DNA from 3 places in the Rhodoglobus sp. genome. Region 3 is predicted to be linked to each of the others. Evidence: predicted binding sites of a transcription regulator. Region 3 holds the regulator's gene; each other region holds the start of a gene.
What was found. The regulator HrcA, encoded in region 3, represses chaperone genes, less so after heat shock. The targets are predictions, from matches to a motif close to TTNGCACTCGNNNNNNNCGAGTGCNAA.
Positions count from the first base shown of each region.

Region 1: groES (co-chaperone GroES) is a predicted target of HrcA. The motif match lies at 4,786-4,812, and genes of this name have one in related genera.
Region 2: ACOH1Z_RS03660 (Hsp20/alpha crystallin family protein) is a predicted target of HrcA. The motif match lies at 2,618-2,644, and genes of this name have one in related genera.

Region 1 is NZ_JBMDVL010000001.1:1,073,494-1,079,611, reverse strand. Features, by position in the region: gene tsaB (tRNA (adenosine(37)-N6)-threonylcarbamoyltransferase complex dimerization subunit type 1 TsaB) at 1-534, shown strand, start outside; gene rimI (ribosomal protein S18-alanine N-acetyltransferase) at 531-1,022, shown strand; gene tsaD (tRNA (adenosine(37)-N6)-threonylcarbamoyltransferase complex transferase subunit TsaD) at 1,091-2,146, shown strand; gene ACOH1Z_RS05305 (DUF4190 domain-containing protein) at 2,247-2,531, shown strand; gene ACOH1Z_RS05300 (DUF4190 domain-containing protein) at 2,633-3,559, shown strand; gene ACOH1Z_RS05295 (THUMP-like domain-containing protein) at 3,574-4,761, opposite strand; gene groES (co-chaperone GroES) at 4,885-5,181, shown strand; gene rarD (EamA family transporter RarD) at 5,305-6,118, shown strand, end outside.
Region 2 is NZ_JBMDVL010000001.1:740,813-746,930, reverse strand. Features, by position in the region: gene ACOH1Z_RS03675 (ATP-dependent DNA helicase RecG) at 1-423, shown strand, start outside; gene coaD (pantetheine-phosphate adenylyltransferase) at 505-993, shown strand; gene fgd (glucose-6-phosphate dehydrogenase (coenzyme-F420)) at 1,012-2,028, shown strand; gene ACOH1Z_RS03660 (Hsp20/alpha crystallin family protein) at 2,128-2,568, opposite strand; gene ACOH1Z_RS03655 (hypothetical protein) at 2,721-2,999, opposite strand; gene ACOH1Z_RS03650 (hypothetical protein) at 3,013-3,306, shown strand; gene ACOH1Z_RS03645 (TIGR03557 family F420-dependent LLM class oxidoreductase) at 3,627-4,640, shown strand; gene cofE (coenzyme F420-0:L-glutamate ligase) at 4,679-5,515, shown strand; gene ACOH1Z_RS03635 (PLD nuclease N-terminal domain-containing protein) at 5,554-5,910, shown strand; gene ACOH1Z_RS03630 (AAA family ATPase) at 5,937-6,118, shown strand, end outside.
Region 3 is NZ_JBMDVL010000001.1:475,174-481,291, reverse strand. Features, by position in the region: gene ACOH1Z_RS02335 (HAD family hydrolase) at 1-473, opposite strand, end outside; gene hemW (radical SAM family heme chaperone HemW) at 573-1,823, shown strand; gene ACOH1Z_RS02325 (DUF4870 domain-containing protein) at 1,839-2,213, opposite strand; gene ACOH1Z_RS02320 (DUF4870 domain-containing protein) at 2,303-2,701, opposite strand; gene hrcA (heat-inducible transcriptional repressor HrcA) at 2,914-3,936, shown strand; gene dnaJ (molecular chaperone DnaJ) at 3,960-5,060, shown strand; gene ACOH1Z_RS02305 (16S rRNA (uracil(1498)-N(3))-methyltransferase) at 5,070-5,801, shown strand; gene ACOH1Z_RS02300 (histidine triad nucleotide-binding protein) at 5,819-6,118, shown strand, end outside.

The DNA of each region.
Region 1 (6,118 bases), 600 kb from region 3:
GACACCCGCAAACACGCCGAAGTCATCGGCGATTTTGTTTATAGTTGCCTCGCCGATGCCGGGCTCTCGGTAACCGACCTAACCGGTGTCGTCGCGGGGATGGGCCCCGGTCCTTTCACGGGGCTCCGCGTGGGAATCGTCGCAGCCCGCGCTTTCGCGTTTGGGGCCGGTCTCCCGCTTTACCCGGTGGTCACCCACGATGCCATCGCGCTCGGCGAAACCGCACCAACTCTCATCGCCACTGACGCGAGGCGCAAAGAGTTCTACTGGTCGACCTATGCGGGAACGGATGACGCGGGGTTGCCGATCCGCGTCGCTGGCCCAGCGCTGGCCCCTGCCGCCGAATTGGCCGATCATGTGCCGCACTATGAACGTTATGCCGTGCACGAAGCAGCACCAGTACACGCAGCACAACTGGCTCAACTGGCGCAACTACTGAAGGCAAACGGACGCGAGTTCGCCGGCCACGAAGCGCTCTACTTGCGCTCGCCTGACATCAGTCTTTCCGCAGGACCGAAACGAGTAACCGCATGAGCTGGCAATTGCGCCGCGCTACCCCAGACGACCTTGACGCCATCATGATTATCGAGTCGAGCGAGTTCGCCAATGACGCGTGGTCGAGAGACATGATGGCGGCAGAGATTGTCGACAACCACGGCTATTACCTTGTCGCACACTCGGTAGGGGATCCCACGCAAGTGACGGCCTATGCAGGATTGCGTGCGCCGTTCCGTTCCGGGCAGGCGGACATCCAAACTATTGCTGTCGCACCGGATGCTCGACGCCACGGTATCGGTCGTGCCCTGATGCACGCGCTCATGGTTGAGGCTCGCGATCGCGGGGCAAGTGAGCTCTTCTTGGAGGTGCGTGACGACAACCCTGCCGCCCAACGCCTTTATGATTCGCTCGGTTTTGAACGGATCGCTGTGCGGCCTCACTACTACCAGCCTGATGGCGTTGATGCGATCGTGATGCGACTGACTATTCCTGAGCCGAAACTTTCCCCGGCGGTCGGCAGATGACTGAGTTGTCTGGAGGGGATAGCTCCCGCTCGGAGTATCGCGAGGCTCCGAGCACGCGCAGCCTGCCGATGAACACGACGGAACCGCTCGTGCTGGGAATCGAAACCAGTTGTGATGAGACCGGTATTGGCATTGTTCGAGGAAATCGGTTGCTGGCCAATGTGATTTCTTCCTCCATGGACGAGCACGCACGCTATGGCGGCGTCGTTCCCGAAGTTGCTGCACGCGCGCACCTTGAGGCGATGCAGCCAGCGCTCGAGCAGGCGCTCGCCGCCGCGGGAGTGGAGCTCCACGAAGTCGACGCCATTGCCGTCACGAGCGGTCCAGGGTTGGCGGGTGCGCTCATGGTCGGAGTTGCTGCAGCGAAGGCACTTGCGGTCGCGACCGACAAGCCGCTCTATGCCGTCAACCATCTCGTCGGTCATGTCGGAGCGGATGTGCTGCGTGATGACGGAACCGAGATCGACCTTCCGACAATTGCGCTACTCGTTTCGGGTGGACACACCTCGTTGCTGCATGTGCGTGATCTCGTTTCCGATGTCGAACTGCTCGGCGAGACAATCGATGATGCGGCAGGCGAAGCCTTTGACAAAGTAGCGAGACTGCTGGGATTGCCGTATCCGGGCGGGCCACAGATTGACCGGGTTGCTGCCGGGGGAGATCCCCGTGCGATTCGCTTTCCTCGAGGCCTCAGTCATGCCAAGGATCTGGAGCGGCATCGCTACGACTTCTCCTTTTCGGGTCTCAAGACCGCTGTTGCCCGGTGGGTGGAGCGCGAGCAAGATGCGGGAACAGAATTCTCGATCGCGGATGTTGCCGCTAGCTTTCGAGAGGCAGTCGTTGACGTCCTGCTGACCAAGGCAGTCGCGGCGTGCGTTGATCGAGGGGTGCCTCGCCTGCTTCTCGGTGGCGGGGTTGTTGCGAATGCCCGGGTGCGGGAACTCGCTCAGGAGCGGTGCGACGCTGCCAACATCCAACTCAGGATTCCGCCGCTGTCGTTGTGCACCGACAACGGCGCGATGATCGCAGCGTTAGGTGCCCAATTGGTAATGGCAGGTAAACAACCGTCGACGCTGAGCTTCAGTGCGGACTCGACTCTTCCTGTCACCCAAATTCAGGCGTAGTTTCGCGCTAGGCTCGAACCCAGACACATTGACAGCGTTCTTTCAGGCTGACAATATGGTCGCGCCGCTTTCGGTTTCATCTACTAAGGAGCATTCCGTCATGTCAGAACCCACGCCTTACGCCTCGACGCCAACAGGCGCGCCGGTTGCCAAGTGGAACGTACTCTCCATCGTGTCCCTCGTGACCTCGATTCTGTGGCTTAGCCTCATCGGCATCATCACTGGTCACATCGCACTAAGCCAGATCAAAAAGACTGGCGAACAGGGCAACGTGCTCGCCATCATCGGACTTGTCCTGGGCTACCTCGGTCTACTGGGAGCCATTATTTTTGGCGCGATCATCATCGGATCGTTGGCACTCGGCGGAGCCGTAACCTCGTACTAGATTTTTCCTGTTCGAAGGGCCTGCACAGGTGTGCGGGCCCTTCGGCGTTAACGCGAATTGTTAACGGGAAAATGTTGATGTTCGCTTGCTAAAGTGGCCGAATGGCTACTAACAACTCAGACGGCTCGACGCCGTCGATCCCCACTCCCGCTATTCCTGCGGCATCAAGCGCGCCCAAGGCAAAGGCGACTCCGTCAGCCAAGAAGCCTGCGGCAACGAAGAAGACGACCGCCTCGCCGGCCGCAGCGAAGTCCACACCTGCAGCGAAGGCTTCCCCCACTAAGACTTCAGTTGCCAAGGCTTCAGTTGCCAAGGCTTCCACCACCAAGACTTCCCCTGCCAAGGCTTCCCCCACCAAGACTGCCGCGGCTAAGACTTCCACCACCAAGACTGCCGCGGCTAAGGGCACTGCGCCAAAGGCCACCCCCACAGCGAAGATGGATGCTGCGAAACCCGCAACGGAGAAGGCTGCCGTTCCAGCGCCAGTCGCCCCCACCAGCGCAGCACCGAAGTCAGCAGCGGCACCGGCACCGGCAAAGTCCGCAGTGTCGGCGACAAGTGCTGCTGCGGCCACTCCGGCATCGGCGACGTCAGCTCCCTCGACCCCGCCGGTGCCTCCCGTCACGCCCAACGACACTCCCGCGACGTCGAACGATCCGTACTCCGCGCCAAGCGGTACCCCGATCCCCGGCTACGAGAGTGCAGCTACTCCGGGTCAGGCACCATTCACCCCGGTTCCGGCCGGTCCCCCACAGGGGCTCTCCATCGCCTCGATGGTTACCGGAATCTCGGGCATCCTGCTGTCGTTCGTCGCTTTTGGTTTCTTGCCGGGCGTTGCAGCGGTAGTCATGGGCCACATGGCGCAGAAGAAGCAACCTCAGTCGCGTCCTTTCTGGCTCACGGGCTTGATCACCGGATACATTAGCGTCGCGATCGGCTTGATCACCGGAATCATTATTATTGGCGCATTCCTGCTATTTACTGCAGGCATCAGCCAGATGGGTCCCAGCTTCCGCCGCGATTTCTAGCAGCCACCAGCCCGCTACGCAGGCGAAACAACGCGCCGAGCTAGTAGCGCCCGACGCTTGCCTGCCACGCGCGTAAGAATCAGCGTTGCACTGTGCTCACCCTTCAGTGAGAGCGATGTTCGGAAAGTCGCGGGGTCGATATCGACCCCGCGCTTTTTGATTTCTAGAGTGCCAATCTTGCGGGAAGCGAGTTCCTTCTTGAGTGAGCGCTTATCGAGTGCGAAGTCAGCGACAATCTCGAAACAGGTTGCGAATGGCGAGGCCACTGCTGCGTCTGCACTGAAGTACGCAATCGACGTGTCGAGCATCCGTCCGTTCAGCTGTCTGGTGAGATCTCCGATAAGCCTCGCCCGGATGACTGCCCCATCTGGTTCATAAAGAAACTGCCCTAATTCTCCCGTGGCTTCATCTGCGCTGTCGGAGGCTGCCGTCATTTCGGCGGTGCCGTGTTCACCGATGACCAGTGCGGAGCGACGGATGCCGTCGCGAGCGACTGCACCGAACCACAGCCCGAGCTCTACGACTTCACGGCCGACTGAGATCCACTGGGCTTCAGCATTTTCGGGAATGAGATCGCGATCGATGCCGGGGCCGAGCTTGATTCCGGTGGGATAGCGCTCGGCAAGACTGAAAGCGAAATCGAGTGATGGTGTCCAGTCCGCCGGATTGGTCAGGCGAACGCGAGCATCCCGCCGCGCTGGGTCGAGGTAGATGCCGTCGATCCCTGAGAGATCTGCCGATTCTGCATCGCCGTGAACGACGTGAGCGTTGCTCCAGGGAGCTAGATTGAAGCTCGCGAGCGCTGCGGTGGTTTCGTCCAACTCGACAGCCGTGACGGTGAGGCCGAGGCCTGCGAGCGCGAGGGCGTCTGCGCCGATTCCGCAGCCGAGATCGGCGACCCACTTCACATTGGCGTTACTGAAGCGGCCGGCGTGGAGCGCCGCAACAGGAAGTCGAGTTGCTTGTTCGAGGCCGGCTTCGGTAAAGAGCATCCGTTCGGCAAATGGGCCGAACTTGTTCGCCGCTTTTGCCCGCAATTTGGACTGGCTGAGCACGGCGGCGACGAGGCCGGCGCTGTGGCCAGCTTTTCGCAGTTCGCCGACAGTGCGTACAATTTCGTCGCTCGATTGCCAAGCGGGAAGTGAGTCGAGCAGGCGGAGGCCTTCGGCTGAAAGTAGCTCGCGCAATTCGCTCTGATTCATTCTCTAACCGTATCCGCATCTGTATTGGCACTCACGTTGATCGAGTGCCAACCAAGCCGTATAGTTGATCTGGCACTCCCACAGGGAGTGTGCCAACCCAAGAACTTGAGAAAGAGGTCACACGTGTCGGTGTCCATTAAGCCGCTCGAAGATCGCATTGTTATCAAGCAGGTCGATGCAGAACAGACCACCGCGTCTGGGCTCGTCATTCCTGACACTGCGAAAGAGAAGCCCCAAGAGGGTGAAGTAGTCGCCGTAGGTCCCGGTCGTATCGACGACAACGGAAACCGCGTGCCGCTTGACATCGCCGTAGGCGACAAGGTTATTTACTCCAAGTACGGCGGGACCGAAGTGAAGTACGGCGGAGACGACCTGCTCGTGCTGTCGGCTCGCGACGTTCTTGCTGTGGTCGTTCGCTAAGGCGAAGCGCAAATCATCGCCGAACTTCGCTGTTCGGCATCACTCAAGCCCAAGGCAATTGCCTTGGGCTTTTGTGTTGGGCGGATGTCAGTGGTGCAGCCGGCGCAGCCCTAGACTTTAACGGTGCCCCCGACTTCTCACGCTACTGACCGCGTATCACCGAGCGGCCTCGGTTTTGCGGTATCCGCCTACATCCTGTGGGGCGCGATGCCCATCGCGTTTTTCTTCCTCAAGGACTCAGGCGCCATCGAGATTGTGGCCTGGCGGATTGTTCTCTCACTCGTTTTCTGTGCTGCACTTTTGCTCGTCACGCGTGGCTATGCGCGGGTGATGGTGATTGTGCGCGATCGTCGAACTTTCTGGACTCTGGGTTTGGGCGGCGCTTTCGTTGTCGTGAACTGGCTTGTCTACGTTTATGCAAGCCTCAACGGCCACATCGTTGAAGCATCGCTTGGCTACTTCACGAACCCCATCGTGACCGTATTGCTTGGCGTCATCATTCTTCGAGAACGACTCCGCCCTCTACAGTGGGTCGCGATTGGCATCAGTGCGCTCGCTGTTCTTGTGCTGGCGATCGGTTACGGAAAATTCCCCTGGATCGCTTTGGCTCTGGCCTTCAGCTTCGGTCTCTATGGACTCGTAAAGAAGAGCGTTGGACCGAAGGCGGATGCGCTGGGTGGACTAGCAGTCGAAACAGCATTCTTGACGCCAATCGCCATAATAGTTCTGTTTGTATTGGGCGCCAATGGCACTCTTTCGCTTGGCTCCGTTAGCACTAGCCACACGGTTTTGACGCTGTGTCTTGGCGCCATCACCGCGATCCCCTTGATCCTTTTTGCTGCCGCCGCCCGCCGTCTGCCGCTCACCTACATGGGCCTCGCCCAGTACTTGGCACCAATACTGCAGCTTGTGGTTGGCGTCTTCATCTTCCATGAGG
Region 2 (6,118 bases), 270 kb from region 3:
GCTTCTGTGATGGTCGTGCTTGACGCTGATCGCTTCGGGGTATCCCAGTTGCACCAGTTGCGCGGCCGTGTTGGCCGAGGTGGCGTGCCGGGCCTGTGCCTGTTTGTGACTGCAGCGGAGGTGGAGTCGCTTGCCCGCGAACGTGTTGAGGCTGTGGCATCCACTCTTGATGGTTTCGAGTTGGCGAACAAAGACCTTGAGCTTCGTCGTGAAGGTGATGTGCTCGGCGGTGTGCAATCGGGTGGGCGTTCGAGTTTGAAGCTGTTGCGAGTGGCCAATGACGGGCAACTCATTACGGAAGCGCGGGAGGCTGCGCAGGCGGTCTTGGCTGACGATCCGACTCTGGCCGAGCATCCGGCGCTCGCCGAAGCACTCAAGCGTCGCCTCGATGAGAGTGCAGAAGCCTTCCTCGGCAAGAACTAACTCCCTGTGACCTTGCTGGCGAGTTTCCTCGTACAGCGAACTCCCACGCGGTGAGCAGCACTCAGCCACTATCGTTGAGGCATGAGTCGGATCGCTGTCGTTCCTGGGTCCTTTGACCCTGTCACCCTGGGCCACCTGGATGTGATTGAGCGGGCAGCAAGAACCTTTGACGAGGTGCACGTTGTTGTCGTGCACAACCCGGGCAAGACGGCGCTTCTGCCGATCGCACAGCGGGTTTCGCTCATTGAGCAGGCGGTGGCGGATGCACGGCTTGCCGGCAACATTCGGGTCACGAGTTGGAGCATGGGTTTGCTCGTCGACTACTGCACCGAGGTTGGGGCGAGTGTCATTGTTAAGGGCATCCGTTCTCAAGTGGATGTCGCGTACGAAACCCCGATGGCGATCGTGAACCGCGATCTTGCTGCTGTCGAAACAATTTTCATGCTGCCAAACCCTGAACACGCTTATGTTTCGAGCTCGCTTGTGCGGCAGGTTGCCGCTCTGGGCGGCGATGTTGCGCCGTACGTTCCGCGGTCAGTTTCTGATTTTTTGCAGGCGCCTCGCGAGTAGTACGGGCACAATGGGTCTATGACTCTTACTCTCGGATACAAAGCCTCAGCTGAACAGTTTGCCCCACGTGAGCTCGTAGAGATTGCGGTCGCGGCCGAAGCCCATGGCATGGAGAGTGTTGCGGTAAGCGATCATTTCCAGCCCTGGCGTCATGAGGGTGGTCATGCACCGTTCTCACTGAGCTGGATGGCTGCTGTTGGAGAGCGCACGAGCACGATTCGGATTGGCACGAGCGTGATGACCCCCACTTTCCGTTACAACCCTGCCGTTCTGGCGCAGGCTTTTGCCACGATGGGTTGCCTTTATCCTGGGCGCATCATGTTGGGGGTTGGCACGGGTGAAGCGCTCAACGAGGTCGCTACCGGATTCCGTGGTGCTGGCGCGCAGGACTGGCCCGAGTTCAAGGAGCGGTTTGCGCGCTTGCGCGAATCAGTGCGCCTCATGCGTGCACTCTGGACCGAGGATCGGGTGTCGTTCGAGGGAGAGTACTACTCCACTCACGAAGCCAGCATTTATGACCGCCCCGACCAGCCCATCCCGATTTACATTGCTGCGGGCGGCCCGATGGTTGCCCGCTACGCCGGTCGTGCCGGTGATGGTTTCATTTGCACCTCTGGCAAGGGCATGGAGCTCTACAACGACGCGCTCATTCCTGGCGTCAAGGAGGGTGCGGCTAAGGCTGACCGCAAGTTCGAGGACATCGACCGGATGATCGAAATCAAGCTCTCCTACGACACCGACGCCGAGCTCGCCCTCGAAAATACACGTTTCTGGGCCCCGCTTGCGCTCTCGAAGGAGCAGAAGCACGACATCACTGATCCGATCGAGATGGAGAAGGCTGCTGACGCGCTGCCGATCGAACAAATCGCTTCGCGGTGGATCGTGGGCAACGACCCAGACAAGATTGTTGAAGAGATTCGCCAGTATGTGGATGCCGGACTCAATCACCTCGTGTTCCACGCGCCCGGGGGCGACCAGCGTCGTTTCCTCGAGCTCTTCGAGCGCGACATCGCACCGCGATTGCGGGCGCTGTAGCGACTAGAGCGCGAAGTACTTAACGAACGATGGGCGGATGCGTGAAGCATCCGCCCATCGTTGGTGTGTGGCGTTGGCGCGTCGACAGCGGCGTGCTGACTAGCTCGTAACGGCGACTGTCTCGGACGATCGAGCCTGGTTCGCGGAGTTGGTGCTGACCTCAATCTTGCGAGGTTTTGCCTTCTCCGACACCGGGATGATGACGCTGAGTACGCCGTTGTCGTAGCTGGCGCTGATGTTTTCGCGGTCAATGCCGGCGCCAATGCTGAACTGGCGCAGGTAGGACCCGTAGCGACGCTCCTGTGATAGCCACTTGGCTCCTTCGCGCTCGCCGGCGGTGCGTTCGGCACGAATGGTGAGCAGCTGGCCATCGACGTCAACGTCGACGGAGCCGGGGTCTACGCCCGGAAGGTCGGCGGTGAGAACGTACTCGTCGGCCTGACGGTAAAGATCCACGGGCATGGGCTGGGTGCCGACGCGGGACTGGGCTGCAGCGGTGAGCCGGTCGAGTTCGGCAAAAGGATCAAATGACAGTGTCATGGGAAACCCCTTTCTCAAAGTTGAGTCACGGTGACTCAATAATCAGAAATTAGCACTCTCACCCCGAGAGTGCCAAGTCATTTTGCTCACAGTTCGCTGATAACGAAGCGACCGTCGCCGGAGCGATCCGGCGACGGTCGGGTGCGGCGCAATCATCGGATGATGAACCGCGGATAGTTCTGCTCAGCGCGAGTCCGGGCTAAAGCCAGGCGCTCGCGACGGAGTTGGTGTTCGGCCCGGAATTCAGCGGTTGCGATCAGTCGAGCCCGGTGAGGACGGCGGCTCCACGTGATGAGCGCAACGCCGAGATGCAGAGCAATTCGGTCGATGAGTCCCACGCGGTGCGCCGAAGTTGGGCGCGACTGGGCGTTGTTGCTGGGTTCGGGCGGATGGTTAGGGCGGTCCTTAGGGGCCGCCAGAGTTGTGTTCATGAGGTGATCTTTCGTGACAGAAGTTGATGCGGAAGGCGCGCAAAAGCGCGCCGGTTCAGGTGGCGACCCAACGTCATCCCTCGGCGATCGCGAGTTGCAGAAGAAGGAGAGATCATCGCGATGCGCTGGCGCTCCAGATGAGGTGGGCGCAGACTCGTCAGTCGAACGCAGTCTCGTGATGATCGAGTTGAGTCGTGTGCTCCGTGAGCGCCGCCACCGTCAGAACGGGTTGGCGGAGATCGCTAGCCGGTTAGGCGGAGAGGGTGCCGACGGAGCCGGCGATAGTCGGAATCATTCCGATAGTTGAAATAAACACGCGAGGCTCCTTTCGATTGTTGGCGTTTGCTCAGTGTAGAACTATCGCCAACTGAGAATCAAGACCCAATTTGGCGACGATCTATTGCCGGTGCTGCCAGTGCTGGTCCATCAGGACGGGGTTGCCGTCTGGATCTTCGAGAACAATGCTGGCTGGGCCTTCGGTGGAATCATCCACACCGTTGATAATTGCCGCCGTTCTTCAGCATGAGCCAGCCCGGTGAACGGCCAAGTATCCGGTCAGCGGTTCGGGAATTCGCTGGTTCATCCGTTGTGACACGGCAGAGGCGCAGTCCGCGCGACAATAGACAGATGCCCGCCTCCGTTTCTGCGCCCCACATTGGCTATGCCGCAATGCTTGAGCGGTTTCATCCGCGCGACGTGTTGGCGTTTGCCCAGCACGCCGAATCACGCGGCTTTCGTGGGGTGATGGCCGCAGACCACTATCAGCCGTGGACGCCGCAACAGGGCCAAGCTTCCTTCGTGTGGAACGTGCTGAGCGCGCTTGGCCAAACCACGATAGGTGACTTAGGCACCGGAGTCACAGCGCCCACATTTCGTTGGCATCCCGCGATGGTCGCTCAGGCATCGGCCACTCTTGCCGCAATGAATCCGGGCCGGCACTGGCTGGGCCTTGGCAGTGGTGAGGCCATTAACGAACATGTGGTCGGCCAGTACTGGCCTGAAGCGCCCGAACGCATCAACCGCATGTTTGAAGCCGTCGAAATCATCAAGAAACTGTTCGCCTCGGGGCTGGCAGGCAAAGATGTGCGCCACGATGGTCAGTTCTACCGGCTGGAGTCGACTCGGCTCTGGACAATGCCCGAGACCGCACCCGAGATCTTGGTCGCCACCGCCGGTCCCGTCGCAGCCAAACGCGCAGGGAAAACGGTTGATGGGCTCATCACCGAGGCCGCGCCGCTCGAAAAGATTGACATGCTGCTCAAACGATTCGCTGAGGGTGCACGTGAAGCCGGCCGTGACACTGCACAGCAGAGCCGCGTCTTGAGACTGCATCTCAGTTGGGCGGACACTGACGAGCAGGCGATGAAGAACGCCATCACCGAGTGGCCTAATGGTGGTCTGCGATTCGCAAAGAACGACATCCGGTCACCATTCGAGCTTGAACAACTCGCCCGAATGGTTCGTCCTGAAGACTTTGAAGGCCGGATGCCCGTCAGCGCGGATCCTGACGTGCACCGTGCCTACATCCAGAGCTACCTAGACCTCGGTTTCGACCGCATTTACCTCCACAACGTTGGTCGAAATCAGCGGGAATTTCTTGATGTTTTCGGTCGTGATGTGCTTCCCTCATTGCGCAAATAGTGTCGCGGTCGCCAATGCCGCAGACTAGACACGTGAGAATGAGCGCCTGGGCCGTGCCCGGCATCCCCGAAATTATGTCCGGTGACGACCTCGTGCAGGTGATATCGGCGGCATTGATTGCCGACTCGAACGATTCGCCGGACGGTGGGCTTGAGGATGGCGACATTCTCACGGTCACCTCCAAGATTGTGAGCAAGGCCGAGGGTCGCGCAGTGAAGGCGGCTGATCGTGAGCAGGCAATCACCGACGAAACCGTTCGTGTGGTGGCGTCACGGGAGCACCCCAACGGTGTGACCCGCATCGTCGAGAATCGCCTCGGGCTGGTGATGGCTGCGGCCGGTGTCGATTCGAGCAATACGCCCGACGGCATCGTGTTATTGCTTCCGCTCGATCCCGATGCGACTGCTCGCCAATTGTGCTCGGCGCTTCGCGAACGCTTCGGTGTGCGGATTGGCATCATCATTACGGACACCGTTGGCCGACCGTGGCGGCGAGGTCAAGCCGATATTGCAATTGGTGCTGCGGGCATCCGCGTTCTCGATGACCTTCGCGGCACCGTTGATGCGTCGGGGCGCCCACTTGCCGTCAGCGTTACTGCCGTTGCCGATGAGATCGCTGCAGCGACAGATCTCGTGAAGGGCAAGGCCGGGGGATTTCCTGTTGCTGTGGTGCGCGGCCTTGCGCAGCACGTAGTTGAGATCGAAGTGCCGGGAGCACGTTCGCTGGTGCGCGTTGGCGCGGACGATATGTTTCGGATGGGCACCAAGGAAGCGTGGTTGGCAGGCTTCGACGAAGCTCACACCGATGCCGACGTCGACGGCGATACTGGCTTCACTCGCGGTCAGCACAACCGGGCCGACCATAAAGAAGATTAATACTCGACTGTGAGTCTGTTTGCCCCTATCCTGATCCAATGGGGAGTCTGATTTCGCTTGCGTTCTTCGCGTTGCTCATCGCGGTTCTGATCGACATCATTCTGATCGACGAATGGCGCATCAAGCACCTAGGCAAAATTACGTGGATCTTCTTGGTGATCTTCCTGCCCCTGATCGGCAGCATCCTCTGGTTCGTGCTTGGTCGCGAATATGCTCCGGCCACTCAATCCAGCAGTTTCGGCGCTCCCCAACGTCGCGAATCCTTGCCCCCGCTAGACACAAGCAACACCGAAGCTGAGCTGGCCAAGCTCGATGCGGAGATCGCATTTTTCGAAAATCAAAAGAAAATTCGCGATCTTGAAGAGAAGCTCCGCGAGCGTAAGCAATTGCCGTAGTGCTCTAGCGCTGGCAGACTCAACGAATGGATGATGTGACTTCCACACCGATGCCCGATGACGTGTTCCATGATCACTGTGCTGCCATTGTGCGCAGTGTTTCGACGGTGATCGACGGCAAAGCTGATGCCGTGCGCTTGGCGCTCACGGTACTTCTGGCGGAGGGCCATCTCCTCATTGAGGATGTTCCCGGAGTTGGCAAAACCAT
Region 3 (6,118 bases):
CCGAGCAGGGGTGCGACGAGCGAGGTGAGGTGTGAGCGATTGGGCGATCGATCACCAAAGAATGAGTTCTGCCAGTTGAAGTCGTTGAGGGAGTAGCCGGCGGCCGACAGTTTGAAGCGCGAGTGCTGAGGGCCATTCCCGGTGAGCAGCGCGTTTGTCCAGCCGTGTCGTGAGACTTCGCGCAGCGCCCGTTGACCTCCGGCGACGGCTTCGCGAGTGAAGCCGAGGTCGTGCTGGGCTTGCGTCCGACTGTCGAGTTCGGTGAGCAGATCATCCAACATCGCGGGGGAGTGTCCATTGAGCTGCAGCAGTTCGGCGAGCAGCTGTCCCTCGGTCATGCCGTGCGGGCTAGCGATCCGTCGCTGTGGTGGGGCGCCGGTGACGCGAGTGAAAGCGTCGACGTAGACCGTTGCACCGTCTCGAGAGTTGTGGATGAGGGTGCCGTCGATGTCCCAAAGAATGTGCGTTGTCACGGTGACATTCTCCCATGACCGAGGTGCGACAATTGAGGTTGTGCCTGCATGCAACTGCTGGGGCACGCTCGTGTGATCAGCTGTTTAGGGGACTCGTTCGTGCCAGGTGCTTTGCCCATTGCCGACCCAGCACCCCTTGACGGCGCGCTGCCAGAGAGCGCTGCCGCCGGTTCTGAGAACCGTCAGTGGAGTGTCTACATTCACGTTCCGTTCTGTAGGGTTCGCTGCGGTTACTGCGATTTCAATACGTACACGAGCGAAGAATTACGCGGAGCGAAACGGTCTGACTACGCAACGGAAGCGATCGCTGAAATGGCATTGGCATCCACCGTGTTGTCCCAGGCTGGCGTTGCTCCCCGAAAAGCGTCGACAGTGTTCTTTGGCGGCGGCACTCCAACGCTGTTGCCCGTGACCGACCTCACTCGCATGCTCGCTGCCGCGCGCGACACCTGGGGTTTCGCTTCGGATGTCGAAGTGACCACTGAGGCGAACCCTGATTCTGTTGACCGCGATTACCTGCTGGCGCTCAAAGATGCCGGATTCACGAGGGTGTCGTTTGGAATGCAGTCGGCAGTGCCTCATGTGCTGGCAACGCTGGAGCGCACTCACGATCCCGAGCGTGTGCCTCATGTTGTGGCGTGGGCTCGCGAGGTGGGGCTCGATGTGAGCCTCGATCTGATCTACGGAACTCCGGGCGAGACTTTGCAGGATTGGGAGCGTTCGCTTGATCACGCGATCGCGCAGAATCCTGACCATATTTCGGCCTACGCGCTGATTATCGAAACGGGCACGAAGCTGGCGGCACAGATTCGCCGCGGAGTTGTTGCTGCCGTCGATGATGATCTTCAGGCTGACATGTACGAATTAGCGGAGCAGAAGCTCAAGGCTGCCGGGTACGAGTGGTACGAGGTCAGCAACTGGGGCAAGGCAAGCGATGATCCTGAGGTCAGCAACACTAGTCGTCACAATTTGGGCTACTGGTTGGGCAATGACTGGTGGGGTGTTGGCCCTGGCGCACACAGCCACGTCGGAGGAGTGCGCTGGTGGAATGTGAAGCACCCGGCGGCGTATGCGGATCGTATCGCCGCTGGGCACTCTCCGGGGGCAGGTCGAGAGACGCTCGCTGACTCCAGCAAGTATTTGGAACACGTCTTGTTGCGCACCCGGGTGCGCAATGGGCTTCAGATTGACACGCTCGATGCCGAAGGTCGTACCGCGGTCGCTGGGCTGATTGCCGAAGAGCTCGTCGAAGCACGAGCCGCACTGAGCGGAACGATTGAGCTCACACTAAAGGGGCGCCTGCTCGCGGATGCCGTAGTACGACGACTGCTCGCTGACGCCCCTATTTAGAGCGATGGGTCTGAGTTACTTAATGAACTCGAACGTGAGCGGGTAGCTGTAGGCCTGCCCCTTGTTCGCAGCGATTGCGGCGATGATGCTGAAGATGACGATCAGAACGGCGGCCGCGACAATAATGAGGAAGCCGATTCCGACGACGGTGAGAATCCCGCCAAGGAACATCGCGATATACATCGTGATTTGAAAGTTGAGTGCAGTGCGAGCGTGGGCGCGCACGAACGGTCCGCGGTCCTTGAAGACGAGGTAGCCAACGAGCGCTGAAATGAATCCCAAGAAGATTCCACCGATGTGAATCAGTGTTGACCAGAGCTTCTCATCGCTTGGACTCATCGGTTGGATCGGTGCGTACGGAGAGCTGGTGGGAGGTGTGGAATCTGACATGACTCCATTAAACCCTGCATTGGGCAAAAGAATAGCCCCGAGAGCCGAAGCTCCCGGGGCCGAGTCTTTTTCAGCGGGTAACTACCGCGTTACTTGATGAGACGAAGAGCGAAGGGGTAACGGTAGTGGTTGCCGTCCTTTGCCTTGGTGAAGCCGACAATCGAGAAGATCAATCCGACAGCCCAGATAGCGAAACCAAGAAGTCCTTGGATTAGGCCAAAGAGACCGAAGGTGACTGCGGTAAGAATCGAACCGACAATCAGGAGCGCGATCTGCGCAATGGTCAATGTGATCTGGAAGTTCAGCGCTTCCTTGGCTTCCACATTGGTGAAAGCACCGCGATCTTTGAAGACCAGCCAGATAATGAGCGATGGCAGGAAGCTGAGGATTCCGCCCAAGTGAGCGAATGACGCCCACTGGTTGTCCTCAGCCGTGGTCAGTTGAGCGGCAGGCTGCGGTGCGGCGGGCTGCGGATTTGCGTCAGTCATGAGTTCGTGCCTTTCAGGTGAACAAGGGAACTTCCCGGGTTTCATCAAAATGCTCGGTGTGCCACCTGAGCATTTCCCCGAAGAGGTAGCGCTCAAGTACAGAGACACGGTAGCGCTAATGAGTTGCGTGGTGCAACGGTTGTGTCACGGAGTGTCGAGTAAGATTGGCAGTCGAACGGATTGAGTGCCAATCAAGAGAGGTGGGTGGTGGCATGGTTTCCGCCCGCGGACTTGACGTGCTTCGAGTCATCGTGCAGGACTACGTTGCTACGCGCGAGCCTGTCGGATCCAAGTCGATAGTCGAGCGTCATTCCTTTGGGGTGTCTGCTGCAACGATTCGCAACGACATGGTTTTGCTCGAAGACGAAGAGCTGATTACCGCTCCTCACACCTCATCTGGCCGTGTGCCAACAGACAAGGGCTATCGCGTATTCGTAGACCAGCTCGCAGATCTCAGGCCGCTCACTAGCGCCCAACGTCAAGCAATTGAGTCGTTCCTGGGGCAAGCAGACGATTTGGACGACGTTCTTGCGCGCACTGTTCGCATGCTGTCTCAGCTAACGAACAGTGTCGCGCTTGTGCAGTATCCGTCTCTTGCTACGGCTCGGGTGCGCCACGTTGAGCTGGTCCCCATTAATTCTTCGCGAATTATGACGGTGTTCATCACCGACTCCGGGCTCGTCGAGCAGCGGCTCATCGATGTTTCCGAACCTCTAGACGAGGTGTTTCTGGGGGAGATGCGCGCAAAGCTGAATTCGGCGCTCCACGACCAGTCGCTTCCTCAGGCGGCGGAGCGGCTCGCGAACTTCGCGGATATTTTTCCTGTGGAACGTCAGGCACTCGTCAGCCAGGTGGCATCCAGCTTGATCGAACAGGTATTGGCCAATCGCCATGACAAACTTGTTCTCGCGGGCACAGCAAATCTTGCGCGAACCGAGCAAGACTTCTCGGGAAGTATTTTTCCTGTTCTTGAGGCAATAGAAGAGCAAGTGACGTTGTTACGGCTCTTTGGAGAAATGCAAGTAACAAGTGGGTCCGTTTCCACGCGGATCGGACGCGAGAACGCAGAATTTGGGTTGGAAGAGACTTCGGTCGTCACGGGTGGGTACTCCTCGTCTGGCGGCGGCATTGCACGCCTCGGGGTGCTTGGTCCAACCCGCATGGATTATTCGAACAACATGGCAGCGGTTCGCGCGGTAGCGCGCTACCTGTCGCGACTTTTGGAAGAAAACTGAGCTCGTAAGGAGCAATCGGAACTTTGGCAGATCACTACGAAGCACTGGGCGTTGCCCGCGAGGCCACGCCAGAAGAAATCAAGAAGGCGTACCGCAAACTCGCTCGCGAGTTGCACCCCGACGTCAACCCGAGCGCAGATGCATCAGAGCGGTTCAAGTCCGTCACGCATGCCTATGACGTGCTCAGCGATCCGCAGCAACGTCAGCAGTACGACATGGGTGGAAGCGGCGGATTCGGCGGCGGTGCGAACTTCGGATTCGGCGACATCTTCGAGACCTTCTTTGGTGGCGGTGGTGGCGGACAATCCGTTGGACCACGCTCGCGACGGGAGCGGGGACAAGATGCGCTCTTGCGGGTTGAAGTCAGCCTGAAAGACACCATCTTCGGTGTCTCACGGGACATCGAGGTCAACACAGCTGTGCTCTGTGAAACGTGTGAGGGAAACTGCTCAGCTCCCGGCTCATCTCCAGTGCGCTGCGATATTTGTCAGGGTAGCGGCCAGATCCAGCGCCAAGTGCGCAGCCTTTTGGGCAACGTCATGACGTCGAGTCCCTGCGGCACATGCCGCGGATACGGCAACATCATCGTGAACCCGTGTGCCACGTGTGCCGGCCAAGGTCGCGTGCGCGCACAGCGCACCATTTCGGTTGACATTCCGGCCGGAGTCGAAACCGGTTTGCGGTTGCAAATGCCCGGTCAGGGTGAAGTCGGCCCGGCAGGCGGCCCGAATGGAGACCTCTTCTTGGAGATGAAAGTCCGTCATCACGACGTCTTCAGTCGCTCAGATGACGATCTTCTCGCAACCGTCGAGGTGCAGATGCTCGACGCGATCTTGGGAACCACCGTCACGCTCGATGGTCTCGATGACAAAGTCGAAGTTCACATCAAGCCTGGCACTCAGAGCGGTGAAGTTCTCACGGTCAAGGAACGAGGAATCACGAGCCTTCGCGGAGGCGGTCGAGGTGACTTGCGCTTGGGCATCCAAGTGGTCACACCTACCAAGTTGAGTGGTGCCGAGCAGACCTTGATCAAACAACTTGCTGCCATTCGCAAGAGCAAAGAACCGCATTTTGCTGAATTCCAGCAGGGCCTGTTCGCGAAGCTTCGCGATCGGTTCCTGTAGGCGACGACCGTGGCGCACCTGTACATTGATGAAGAGCTCGACGACGCGCAGGTCGGCGATACGGTTTCGCTGACGAAAGCGGAAGCCCGCCATGCGGTGACAGTCTCACGCCTCAAGGTTGGCGAGACGATTGCGATTAGCAATGGTGTTGGGCTCACAGTTTCGGGGCCCATCACGACTGCCGAACACACAGAACTCAGCATCGAAGTAGCCGAGACGCACCGCACGCCACGCAGCACCCCTGCGGTGTTTCTCGCTCAAGCATTGGCCAAAGCCGACCGTGATGAGCTTGCGGTTCAAGTAGCGACCGAACTCGGCATTGACGGTGTGATTCCGTGGACGGCAGCACGAAGTATTTCGCGCTGGCAAGGCGCAAAGGTCGCGAAAGGACGCGATCGGTGGGCGGCAATTGTGCGTGAAGCGAGCAAACAGTCGTTACGCACGTGGTTACCTGACGTGCTCGATCTGGTCACAACGAAACAACTGGCTGATTTTGCGTCAAGCACGCGGATGCTCGTCCTCGAGCCAACCGCGACCGAAACTCTCGCTGACCTCGTCGTGGACGATCGCGACATCGTGCTTGTCGTTGGGCCAGAGGGCGGGGTCGCTGACCACGAGTTGGAGCTTCTCACCGCGGCCGGAGCATCCACTGTTCGACTGGGCAGTGAAGTCTTGCGCACGTCCACCGCTGGCCCTGCTGCCCTCGCTGTGCTGAACGTCAAACTTGGCCGCTGGGCCTAGAGGTTTAGGCTAGAGGTATGTCTGATTCACCTTCGATCTTTACGAAGATCATCGCTCGCGAGATTCCCGCGGATATTGTCTTCGAGTCAGATTCCGTGATTGCGTTTCGCGACATCGCCCCGCAAGCACCCGTTCATTTGCTCGTTGTTCCCAAAACCGAGCAATTCGCTAACGTCTCCCAGTTGGCGGCCGGCGACCCGGCCTTGCTCGCCGAGTTAGTCGCAGTAGCCAAGCAACTCGCAGACGAGCACACCAATAGCGAGTACCGATTGATTTTCAATACCGGCGAAAGTGCCGGTCAAACAGTGTTCCACGTT